DNA from 3 places in the Massilia niabensis genome. Region 3 is predicted to be linked to each of the others. Evidence: predicted binding sites of a transcription regulator. Region 3 holds the regulator's gene; each other region holds the start of a gene.

Region 1 (3,945 bases), on a different contig from region 3:
CGCTGCGCGGGCGCCGCTTTCAGGACCGGGAACAGGCTGCCGACGGTCTTGCCGATGCCGGTCGGCGCCTGGGCCAGCAGGCAGCGCCCGGCGGCGTTGGCCTTGAAGACGTTTTCCGCGAGCTGGCGCTGCCCCGGGCGGAAGCTTGGGTGGGGGAAGCGCAGCGCGGCGAGGGCCGCGTCGCGCGCCTCGCGGTGGCGCAGCTCGGCTTCGGCCCAGGCGGTGAAGCGCCGGCACTGGTCTTCGAACATGGCGCGCAGTTCGCCGGCGCTGCGGGTCTCGCGCAGCGTGGTTTCATGACCGCTGCCGATCTCGTAATACACGAGGGCCAGGTTGACTTCCTCGAGCCCGAGCTGGGCGCACAGCAGGTGGCCGTAGACGCGCACCTGCGCCCAGTGCAGGTGGCGGTGGTTATCCGGCATCGAGGACAGCAGCCCGCGGTAGGTCTTGATCTCCTCGAGCAGGTTGTGGGCCGCGTCATAGCCGTCGGCGCGGCCGCGCACGTGCAGCGGGCCGTAGTCGCCGGAGAGCGAGACCTCGGCCTGGTAACGGTCGCCACGCCTGCCTTGTACCACGGCGTGGCCGGCGATACCTTCCTGGGCGGTCGGGGAGGGCGTGAAGCGCAGGTCGAGGTCGCCCTGCTTGGCCGTGAACTCGCACAGGGTGCGCACCGCGACGACATAGCCCGTCGTGCTCAAGGCGTCGCTCAAGGAACTGCTTCCCATTGCAGGTAGCACACCGACACCGGCATGTCGTGCTGCGCGCAGTACTCGATCCAGCGCAGCTGGTTGTCTTGCAGGCGGTCGCCCGGGCCTTTTACTTCGATCATGTTGTAGCGGCGCTCGGCCGGCCAGAACTGGATCAGGTCGGGGAAGCCGGTGCGGTTTTCTTTCACGTCGGCCAGGATGCGCTCGCACCAGCGCTTCAGGTGCGCGGCGGGGATGCAATCGAGGGCCAGTTCGAGCAGGTCACGCTCGAGGTATTCCCAGGACACGAAGGGCGCGGAGATGCCCGCTTTTTCCTGGAAGTGGGCGAGGATGGTGGCGCGGTAGCGGCCGTCCTCGAGCTGGGCCAGGCAGTCGTCGAATTCGCGGGCGCGGCGGCGATGAAAATCCAGGCTGTAGAGGTCGGCCGGCGCGCGATGGAAGGGATGGAAAAAGGCGCCTGGAATGGCGGCGAAGATCGCGCGCCAGCACAACAGCCCAAACAGGGCATTCGCGAGCGTGTTCTCGACGTAGAACACGGGCGCGTCTTGCACCGCCAAGTGGTCGCGCACGGCCCCTTCGACCCACGGATCGGCGCCGGGGTGGGGCAGGCTTACCGCGAACTGGGCAATGGCTGCGACGCTGCCTTTCGCGGTCTTCGGGTGCCCGAGTTTGCGCGCCAGGCGCGGGCCGATGCGCGAGCAGTGCTGGCGCTCGGCGTCGTTTTCCGGCGCGCGCTGCGCTTCTTCCAGCAAGCGCCAGGCGTCCGCAAAGCGCTCGGCCTTTTCCAGCACCCGGATCGCGCGTCCGCGCGCACCCGGGAAGCGGCAGCGTGCATACACTTCGTGCGCACGGGGCCAGTCCTTCTGCTTCTCGAAATGCTGGCCGACCTGGAACAGGAATTTCTCGCGCCGGCTCTCGAGCCAATCGTTCTCGAAAGCGTGGGTCGGCAGGTCGCGCAGCACCTCGTCGGCAGCTTCCAGGCCGGCGGCAAAGCGCTCGCGGCAGCGATGCAGGGCGAGGTAATGGTCGATGTCGGAGCGCTGGCGAAAGCCCCGCGAAGCCGGTGAGAACTCCACCTGCTCGTAGCGGAACAGGCCGAGGTCGGCCAGCACGAATTCGGTCCAGTCCTGGTGCAGGTTGCCGAAAAAGATCAGGCGCAGGCGGTCGCACAGGGGCTTGACCAGGATGCGCAGCGCGACGTCGCCGCAGTCGCGGTACCAACTTGAAAAGGCGCGGCTGTCGGCGTAGTCGGCACAATTGGCACGCAGGGCTTCGAGCTGCTCGGCCTTGCGCGCGCTCTTTTGCTGCAATGTGGAGGCGAAAGCGCTGGCGATCTCGGGCTTGGACAGCAAGTCGAACAGCTCGTCGATGGAGAGGACAGGATCAAGCTCGATCCAGCCGGTGGGCAGCAGCTGCTGCGCTGCCTCGACCGGGCAGCCGATTTCGGCGTAACTCAGTTTGCTGGCGCGAAAGAGGTCGCCCTTGCGCATGACCATGCGCACGAACAGCGCGCGCGCGGGCTGCGGCAGCGCGGAAAACGCCCTAATGAATGCCTGTTCGTCGTCGGTCAGCAAATCGTGGTAGCGCTGCCCGATCCAGTCCAGGACGGCCTGGAAGTTGTCCAGGTAATAAAACTCGTTTTCCAGAACCCTGTTCATCTCGTGACGCGCTACTGTGCTTATGTACAGTATAGCGCCACGAACAATGAACTCCCAGCAGTTTCAGCGGCCAGGGCTGGCCGCCGTGGTTTTTTCCCACATCAGGGCTGTGCCGGCTTCGGCGGGCATTTCGCGCCCTTGCAGTCCGCGGGAGCCTCGCGCTCGCCGCGGTGGCGTTCGGATTGAGAAATGATGGCCGAGATCAGCGCGACATCGTTGTCGACCTGCGCCGGAGCCGGGCTGGCCTTGCGCTGGCGCGGCGTGTCGGCGGCCGGCTTGTTGGTGCTGCGCTGCGGCGCGGGTTTTGCCGCGCGTGCGGCCACCCGTTTCGCTTTGTCTGCGCTCTTGTTCGCCTTTTTGTCGACTTTCCTGTCGCTTCCGCGGGCGGCGGTTTGCGTGGCGCGTGCTTTGGGCGGGGTCTTGCCCGCGGTTTGCCCAGTGTTTTTTGCCGTTACTTTTTCCGTTTCTCGTGGCGTTTCTTTCACAGGGCGGGGCGCCGGTTGCGCGGGGCGCGCCGGGGCGGCGTCCTCTGGCGGCAGCATCACCAGCGGCGGCACGCCGCTGCCGGCAGTGCCCGCTGGCGGCGCGGACTCGTCGACAATCACGGCGGCACGCGGCGGTTCGGCCACGGCTGGGGCTACGGGCGCAGGCGCGGGCGCCGTCAGCATCGGTGGGGTAGCCTGCGGCAGCGCCTCGGCGCTGGCCACCACCGGCGGCACGGCGACCAGCGCATCGTGCCCGGCTTGCAACTGCTCGGCGGTCTTGTAGTTGTCGTAGGCCAGCCACGCCACACCGCCCACCAGGATGCCGGCAAAGGCCGCGGCAGCGCCGTAGCAGGCCAGCCGCAGGTTCGATGCGCGCGTGCCGGTGCGCCGTGCGGAATCTCGCTCGAGCATGGCGAGGATGTTGTCTTCTCCCACAGCGCGGCGCGACGACATGAGGTTTGGTCTTGTCGAGCCTGCTTGATTTTCGTCTGTAGGGCGCACGGCATACCTCCTAAGATGGACGTTTCTGCTTCGATTAGAAACAATCTGGGAAAAGCCATGCTGATCTTTGTCGCACTTCTGTATTTTTGCGTCGCTTGCAGCCTGATCTGGCTGGTTTGTTTCCCTACGGGAAGGGCGCGCATCAATGGTTTGATGTTCGGCCTGCGCAGCCGGTACCGAAGCATGACGGCGCCACGGCCCGGGGTGGCCAGGCAGCCGTGGCAGCCTGGGCGCACCCTGCGCGAATTCGCCGGCGCCGCGCGCAAGACACTGCGCCGCCACTGGATCGTGCTCGCCATCGGCGTGCCCCTGATTGCGATTCCCTCGCTGCTGGCGCTGGTCATGCGCACACCCGACATGCTGCCGGGTTACGAGCCGACCGAGGCCCTGCCGGACGCCCAGATCGCGGCGCTCCTGCGGGGCGAGCAACTGGTGCCGCCGAGCGAACCGCCGCCGCTCGCGTTCAGTACCCAGGAAGTGGTGCAGGTGCGGCCAATGCTGGTCCATGCGAGCCGCAACTGGGGCCTGATGCATCCCGAATTCAGCCAGCGCCTGCTGCTCGCGTTCAAGATCATGAAAGAAAAGCACGGCTAT
Region 2 (3,945 bases), 160 kb from region 3:
GTAAACGGTCGAGCCGGCGCGTGAGCGAATCGATGGTAAGCACGCGCCCGGCGCGGCGCCGCGCCAGCATCCAGGTGCCGCGCGCGGTCGGCGCGCAGCTGAGAAAACCGGAAAACCCGAGCGCGCACAGGCTCGCGCGCACGCGCCGGCACAGGGCCCGGATGCCGCCGAACAGGCGCAGGCTGGCGCCGATGTCGATCAACAAGGTTGCTTCCTCGGCCTGCGCGACCTGCGGCGTGTACTGCAGCAGCGCCATCGCCACCGCATGCAGGGCCTCGGCCTCGCGCTCCGGCGAGCGCTCGACGATGCGTGCCTCGGGCATCAGCATCAACACCCCGCCGCGGCGCATGCCGAGCTGCACGCCGGCGGCGCGAGCCAAGGGCGACGCGGCCAGCACGCGCTCGTGCTCGAGCACGACGCAGCCCGTGTCAGTTGACCAGTTCGGGCTGAAGACCTCGAGCGGTAACTGGGGCAGGTACAGGCCGATCCACAGGCGCATGGCGTTGAAGTAAAGGAGGAGTGAGTGGCAGGAACAGCGGCGCATCGCGCTGCGGCCCCCGGCGTTTGACGAAACCGATGTCGAGCCCGCCGGAAGCAGGCCGCAGGGACAGGCGCAGCGGCGCCGGCGAGGAATCCTGGGCGCTGGCGAGCGGACGCATCATGAAGAACAGGGTCTCGCCGCATTGCGCCGCCAGGTGCAGGCGGCGCAGGCTCTCGCCACGCGCATGGCTGGCCCAGAACAGCAGCGCCCCGCAACTGCCGCTGCGCAGCACCTGCTCGGCCGCCCACAGCGCATCCGCCCCCCGCTCGGCCCGCAGCCAGATCAGCTGTGAAGGCGGCACGCCGAGGGCGGCCAGCGCCAGCGCCTGCGGCGGATGGGGCGGCTGCAGCAGCACGATCCGGCGCGAGGCGGCGGCCGCCAGCGCCGGACGCAGCAGGCGCATTTCTCCGATGCCGGGCTGCTGCAACAATAAATCGATGAGGGTCCCGGTGGGCCAGCCGCCGCCGGGCAACTGCTTCGACAGGACGGGATGCCCGCTGTCGACGCAGCGCGTGCCGGCATGCGCCAGCTGCGAGGCGCGCCATAGTGAAGGGTGCAAGTCTTCCGGCGCGGCAGTGTTATTTGAACAAGACATAAATGGGGCGCAATGCTAAGGCAATGCGAAAGTACTGGATGGATGTACAGTACTCGTTCGTTCAGCTTTTGGCAAGATGTAGATAGTTTGAAAACACGCCCTGAGACGGCCTGGCACAACTCTGCTTGCCTCATGGACAACATTCCTCGTACACTGAACCGCGACGCACGCTCGGAGGGGAAACCGACAAACTGGCATACCGCCATTATTAACGTTAGGGTAACTAACTTTCCATGTGGCGCATTGAATTCACGTCTTCAGAATTTCTCCCCACCCTTCCTGAGGAATGCCAGGGCAATCCCGGCGTGTATGGCTTCGAGCTCGCTTTTTGGCTCGCCAGGATGCTTGTCAAACAGGACATTGTCACGAGCTATCCACTCGGGGAAGACTGGGGCTGGTTGATCGAGTATGTGAGTCCAGCAGAGGCAGAATTGACTATCGGTTGTTCCAGCATGGCTGATGAAGGTGACGGGTATCGCGGGATGCCAATTCAGTGGTCCGTCTTCATTCGGCCTCATATCTCAATAAGACAACGGTTCAAAGGTGTGTCTCACAATGCTGAAGTTCGGCGCCTGGGAGATGCTATCGTTGCCACGCTCCTCGGCGCAGGCATAAAGATTACGTCAAGCGAAGCGGAAGTGGATTAAGTCCCGCTCCGGATCGTAAGCGAACGCTTCCGATAGGTCTGCTACCACCACCTGCCGGGCATCCCATCACTGGCGATACCCCTCGACCGTTCCAATGGCCATCCTGAGTACCCGGAGAATCACAATGCGCCCTGCCCTGCTCATCGCCGCCTGCGGCTTCCTCCTCCATGCGGCGGCATGGGGCAGCGAGCCGGCGTCGATCCCCCCGCCGCTCGACCGCCATGTACGCGAAGCGATGGCAAACGCCCAGGTCCAGGGTCTGGCCCTGGCGGTCATCGACGAGGGCAAAGTCGCTTATACGGCAAGCTGGGGGGTGCGTAATGCGGCCCGCCAGCCACTGACAACCGATACGGTCATGTATGGCGCTTCGCTGACCAAGATGGTGTTCGCCTATACGGTCATGCAATTGGTGGAAGAGCGCAAGCTGGGCCTTGACGGGTCCATTGCGCAGCATTTGCCGAAACCCCTGCCGGAATACGCGAACGAAGCCGGCTACGGTCCCTGGCAGCATCTGGCCGGCGACGAGCGGTGGCGCAAGCTGACCCCCAGGATACTGCTCACGCATTCGCCGGGCTTTGCCAATTTCGCTTTCGTCGAGCCCGACGGGAAGCTGCGCTTTCATTTCGATCCGGGTTCCCGCTATGCCTATTCCGGCGAGGGACTCATCCTGCTGCAATTCGTGCTCGAGCGGGCATTGGGAATGCAGGTTGGCGCCGAGATGCAGCGCCGGGTGTTCGAACGTTTCGGGATGAAAAACACCAGCATGACATGGCGGCCGGATTTTGCCGCCAACCTGGCGGACGGCTGGAATGCCGAGGGCAAGCCGGAGGCCCACGACGAGCGCAGCCGGGTGCGTGCCGCCGGCTCCATGGATACGACGATCAACGATATGGCCCTGTTCGCGGCGGGTTTCATGCGCGGCGAGGGCCTCCATCCAGCCTCGCGTGCCGAGATGCTGCGTGCGCAATTGCCGATCACGACAGCGACGCAATTCCCGACTTTCCAACCCGAGTTGCCGCCGGCGCGCCGGCATCCCGGCTTGGCCGCAGGCCTGGGCCTCATCACGTTTTCGGGTCCGCAGGGCGCAGGATTTTTCAAAGGCGGGCACAACGACACCACCGGGAACATGCTGGTCTGCCTCGAGAAAAAGCGCCGCTGCGTCGTCCTGCTCGCCAACGATGTCCGGGCCGAGGCGCTCTTTCCCGGCATCGTAAAACGCGTGCTGGGGGAAACCGGCATGCCGTGGACCTGGGAATACGGCGCCAACGCCGGTCTCGAAAAGTGAAATAATGACGCTTTATTCATTAGCCGCCTGACAATGACCGTTCTGTCTTCACCCTGCCCCGGAACTCCCGCATGACCACGATCCAGCTGGTCGGTGCCATCCTGTTCGCCTGCGCGCTCGTCCACACCTTCTCGGCCAAGGGTTTCGAGATCCTGGCGCACCGTTACCCCCGCCATTCCGGCCTGTTCCACCTGCTGGGCGAAGTCGAGGCCGTGTTCGGTTTCTGGGCCTTCATCCTGATCATCGCGATGGCCCTGATTTCCGGCACCGATGCGGCCGTCGACTACGCCGAATCGCGCCAGTTCACCGAACCCCTGTTCGTCTTCACGGTCATGGTGATTGCCGCCTCCAGGCCGATCCTCGATGCGGTGCGTTCACTGCTGGGCGCGATTGCCCGGCTGGCGCCGGTGCGCACCGAAGTGGCCCTGGCCTGGCTCGGCCTGGCCTTCGTGCCCTTGAGCGGCTCCCTGATCACCGAGCCGGCCGCGATGACGCTCGCCGCCCTGATGCTCGCGCCGCAGGTGTTCCGCCCCGGCATACCGGAACGGCTGAAGTACGGCGCGCTGGGCGTGCTGTTCGTGAACGTGTCGATCGGCGGCACCCTCACCTCGTACGCGGCGCCGCCGGTGCTGATGGTGGCCGGCACCTGGGGTTGGGACAGCGCCTACATGCTCACCCACTTCGGCTGGCGCGCCGCGCTGGCTGTCCTCATCAATGCGACGGTCGTCACCCTGCTGCTGCGTGCGCACCTGCGGCCTGCGGCGAGCGGCGAGACCAGCAGCCCTGTGCCGCTGAAGGTCTCGGTCATCCACCTGGCCTTCCTCGCCGCGGTGGTGCTGCTGGCCCACCACCCGGTGCTGTTCCTCGGCCTGTTCCT
Region 3 (3,945 bases):
GGCCAGTCCTCGTCGTTCAGGCGGCCGGTACGCAGGCGGTGCTGGTCGAGCTGGCCGACCGAGCCGAGCATACGCATGGCCAGCTGGGTGCCGCCCATCTCCATCGAGAACACGGCAACCGGCAGGCCGGCTTCGATCGCGACGTTCTCGCCGATGTTCACGGAGAAGGCGGTCTTGCCCATCGACGGACGGCCGGCGACGATCACCAGGTCGCCCGGCTGCAGGCCCGAGGTCATGCGGTCGAGGTCGATGAAGCCGGTCGGCACACCCGTGATCTCGCCCTGGTTTTCGCGCGAATACAGTTCGTCGATGCGCTCGACCACTTGCGTGAGCAGCGGCTGGATCGGATTCCAGCCCTGGGCGCCACGGGCGCCCGATTCGGCGATGGCGAAGATCTTGGATTCGGCTTCGTCAAGCATCTGCTTGACTTCCTTGCCCTGCGGATTGAACGCATTGCCCGAGATTTCGTCGGCAACGGTAATGAGTTTGCGCAGGATGCCGCGGTCACGCACGATTTCGGCGTAACGGCGGATGTTGGCGGCGGACGGCGTGTTCTGCGCCATCGCGTTCAGGTATTGCAGGCCGCCTACGTCCTCGGCCTTGCCAAGCGACACCATGGCCTCATAGACGGTAATCACGTCGGCCGGCTTGCCGCTGTTAATCAGGCGCACCATCTGTTCGAAGATGATGCGGTGGTCGTAGCGGTAGAAATCGTCCGCGTGCATGAAGTCGGCAATGCGGTCCCACGCCGCATTATCGCGCAGGAGGCCGCCGATGACGGACTGCTCTGCTTCGATGGAATGCGGGGGAATGCGTAGCGACTCGATCTGCGGATCTGCGGGGGTATTCATGACCGGCATTATAACCTCTCCTGTCATGCGACTGAAATAATTGGGAAGTTTCCGGGCGTAAAAAAAGCCGGGCGAACCCGGCTTTTCCCTTTAAACAACAGCCCTTGACGAGCGTGTTATCTGACCTGCTTAAGCTGCTTCGCCAACAACCGCGATGGTGATTTCGACCACGACGTCGGTGTGCAGTGCGACGGCAACAGGGTGCTCGCCGGTGGTCTTCAGCGGACCGGTCGGCAGGCGAACTTGCGCCTTTTCAACTGCGAAACCTTGCTTGGTCAGCGCTTCGGCGATGTCGAAGTTGGTGACCGAACCGAACAGGCGGCCGTCAACGCCGGCTTTCTGGCCGATGGTGATGGTCATGCCGTTCAGCTTTTCGCCCTGGGCTTGCGAAGCCGACAGCTTTTCAGCTGCTGCTTTTTCCAGCTCGGCGCGCTTGACTTCGAACTCGGCGACAGCCGACGAGGTCGCGCGGCGGGCCATCTTTTGCGGAATCAGGAAGTTACGTGCGTAACCGTCCTTGACCTTCACCACGTCGCCCAGGTTGCCGACGTTAACAACTTTTTCCAAAAGGATAACTTGCATATTTTTCTCCAGAAAATTCTGACTGTACGGCGCTTGAATTAAGCGTTGTGCAGGTCGGTGTACGGCAGCAGCGCGAGGTAGCGTGCGCGCTTGATCGCGGTGTCAACCTGGCGCTGGTAGTGCGCCTTGGTGCCGGTCAGGCGTGCCGGCATGATCTTGCCGTTTTCCTGGACGAAGTCCTTCAGGGTGTCGACGTCTTTGTAGTCGACCTGTTCCACGTTTGCAGCGGTGAAGCGGCAGAACTTCTTACGCTTGAACAGCGGGTTTTGCTGTTTGCGCTTCTCTTTGAGCTTTGCTTTGTTTTTGTCGAACTTTTTACCGAATGCCATTTGAGGCTCCTGTATCTAAAAGGTGGGCCGCTAATTCTTAAGCGGCGGCACTGAAATCAATGATGTGAAACACCAGGGCTTTGCTGTTGCGATTCTTCCTGGCCAAAAATCCCGTGAACTGGTGCGCGGCGCCCAACTCGGCGCTGGCGAAGCGGCCCGAAATTTCTCCCGCGGCGAACGCGGTGATTTCGAACTCGACCAGTCTCGAGACACCTGCCTCGACCTGCTGCGAACTGTGCATCAGGATTGCCGAAACGACCGGCACGCCGGCGGGGGTGTAGCGCAGTACGTCGCGTTCAGCGATGGTAGCGACGACTTCTAACTGGTTCACTTCAAGCTGTTCAGGATTCCTGGCGAAAGAAAATCAAGCAGCAGCTGGGGCCGGGGCTGCAGCAGCAGCCGGGGCTTCCGAGCGGTGGCTCTTGGCTGCGTCTTCGCGCTGGACCGACTTCATCATTGGCGACGGAGCGGTTTCAGCCTTCTTCATTTTCACGGTCAGGTGACGCAGCACGGCATCATTGAACTTGAATGCGGTTTCCAGCTCGACCAGGGTCTCGTTGTCGCACTCGATGTTCATGCAGATGTAGTGTGCCTTCGGCAGCTTCTGGATCGAGTAAGCCATCTGGCGACGGCCCCAGTCTTCGACGCGATGGATGTTACCGCCGCGTGCGCTGACGCTGGCCTTGTAACGCTCGATCATCGCCGGGACTTGCTCGCTTTGGTCCGGGTGGACGATAAAAACGATTTCATAATGACGCATGCAACACTCCTTAAGGACGTTTAAACAAATGCCCACCTCGGCGTCAAGACGAGTGTGGGAAGGGAAAGCCGGCAATTATAGCGCGATTGGGGCGGCAACACAATGACCCATGGCCTTGGCCGGGGCGTCGCCCCGGCGCCACAGGCTCCTGACGGGAAATCGTTAAATTTTGGCGATTTCCCTTGCATTCGCCGAAATACTGTACAAAAATACAGTCTGAATCATTAACCCGTGGCAGATCCATGCTCAAGCTCACTGCAAGGCAACAACAGATCCTTGACCTGATCAAGGAAGCGATCGACAACACCGGCTTCCCGCCCACGCGCGCCGAGATCGCCAAGGAATTGGGCTTCAAGTCGGCCAACGCCGCCGAGGAACACCTGCAGGCTCTCGCCCGCAAAGGCGCCATTGAAATCGTCTCCGGCACCTCGCGCGGCATCCGCTTGATTGGTACGTCGGTACATGCACCCGCGCCGGTGCCCCACGTTCCGGCAGCCCTCCTCATGTCGCTGCCGCTGGTCGGCCGCGTCGCCGCCGGCTCGCCGATCCTGGCGCAGGAACACGTCGAGGCCACCTACAACGTCGACCCGGCCATGTTCGGCGCCCGTCCCGACTTCCTGCTGAAAGTACGCGGCTGGTCGATGCGCGACGCCGGCATCATGGACGGCGACTTCCTCGCCGTGAAGAAGATCGACAGCGCCAAGAACGGGCAAATTGTCGTCGCCCGCATCGGCGAAGACGTGACCGTCAAGCGCTACCGCAAGACGGGCGAACTGATCGAGCTGCTGCCGGAAAATCCGGACTTCAAGGTCATTCGCGTGGAACCGGGCGACGAGTTCGCGCTCGAGGGACTGGCGGTAGGACTGATGCGCAGCTGGCACTGAGTTGCGACTCAGGTGCCACTAGGCAGGAATGAAAAAGGCCGCCGATGCGGCTTTTTTTGCATGTGTCGCGTCAAGGAGAGGACAACCTTACTTGGTACGCACCGAATCGTCCTTTGGCATCTTCTGGATGATTGCATTGTGCTCGCCGACATACGCCTCGGTCGCGCTGCGCCAGACGCCGACGTCGGCCAGCACCAGCTTCGCGCCCACCTTCGCCTCTTGCGAGATGTTTTCCTGCACCTGCGCCAGGTGCTTCTTGGCGCGCTCCAGCTCGGATGCGTTCATGAGCTTGGCGATGTCGGCAGGAATGCGCTCGCTCAGGGGCGACACGGCGTTCAGGTTGTTCACGAAGCCGTTATAGCAGTCCTGCCATTTGGCGATGGCGTTCGACACGCGTTCGATCTCTGCGGTCTGCTTCGAGATCGCGGGAATCCGCGGGGCCGGGCAATGGAATTTGCCCGACTTCAGGTCGGCCCCGTCGTAGCGGCTGACCCAGTGGTCGATTTCCGCGCGGCGCTCGCCGCGCTGCTTCATGATGT

What was found. The regulator LexA, encoded in region 3, represses DNA repair genes until DNA is damaged. The targets are predictions, from matches to a motif close to ACTGTATNNNNATACAGT.
Region 1: a site for LexA is predicted at 2,379-2,396, ahead of ACFPN5_RS04025 (VRR-NUC domain-containing protein). Genes of this name have one in related genera too.
Region 2: a site for LexA is predicted at 1,170-1,187, ahead of imuA (translesion DNA synthesis-associated protein ImuA). Genes of this name have one in related genera too.

What each region holds. Positions count from the first base shown of each region.
Region 1 is NZ_JBHSMU010000004.1:303,061-307,005, reverse strand. It holds gene ACFPN5_RS04030 (ATP-dependent DNA helicase) at 1-725, opposite strand, end outside; gene ACFPN5_RS04025 (VRR-NUC domain-containing protein) at 707-2,365, opposite strand; gene ACFPN5_RS04020 (hypothetical protein) at 2,467-3,303, opposite strand; gene ACFPN5_RS04015 (M15 family metallopeptidase) at 3,535-3,945, shown strand, end outside.
Region 2 is NZ_JBHSMU010000015.1:859,068-863,012, reverse strand. It holds gene ACFPN5_RS18300 (Y-family DNA polymerase) at 1-499, opposite strand, end outside; gene imuA (translesion DNA synthesis-associated protein ImuA) at 429-1,136, opposite strand; gene ACFPN5_RS18290 (hypothetical protein) at 1,370-1,783, shown strand; gene ACFPN5_RS18285 (serine hydrolase domain-containing protein) at 1,878-3,068, shown strand; gene ACFPN5_RS18280 (putative Na+/H+ antiporter) at 3,140-3,945, shown strand, end outside.
Region 3 is NZ_JBHSMU010000015.1:1,016,978-1,020,922, reverse strand. It holds gene ACFPN5_RS18990 (replicative DNA helicase) at 1-851, opposite strand, end outside; gene rplI (50S ribosomal protein L9) at 981-1,433, opposite strand; gene rpsR (30S ribosomal protein S18) at 1,472-1,762, opposite strand; gene priB (primosomal replication protein N) at 1,800-2,093, opposite strand; gene rpsF (30S ribosomal protein S6) at 2,127-2,522, opposite strand; gene lexA (transcriptional repressor LexA) at 2,765-3,406, shown strand; gene ACFPN5_RS18960 (tetratricopeptide repeat protein) at 3,494-3,945, opposite strand, start outside.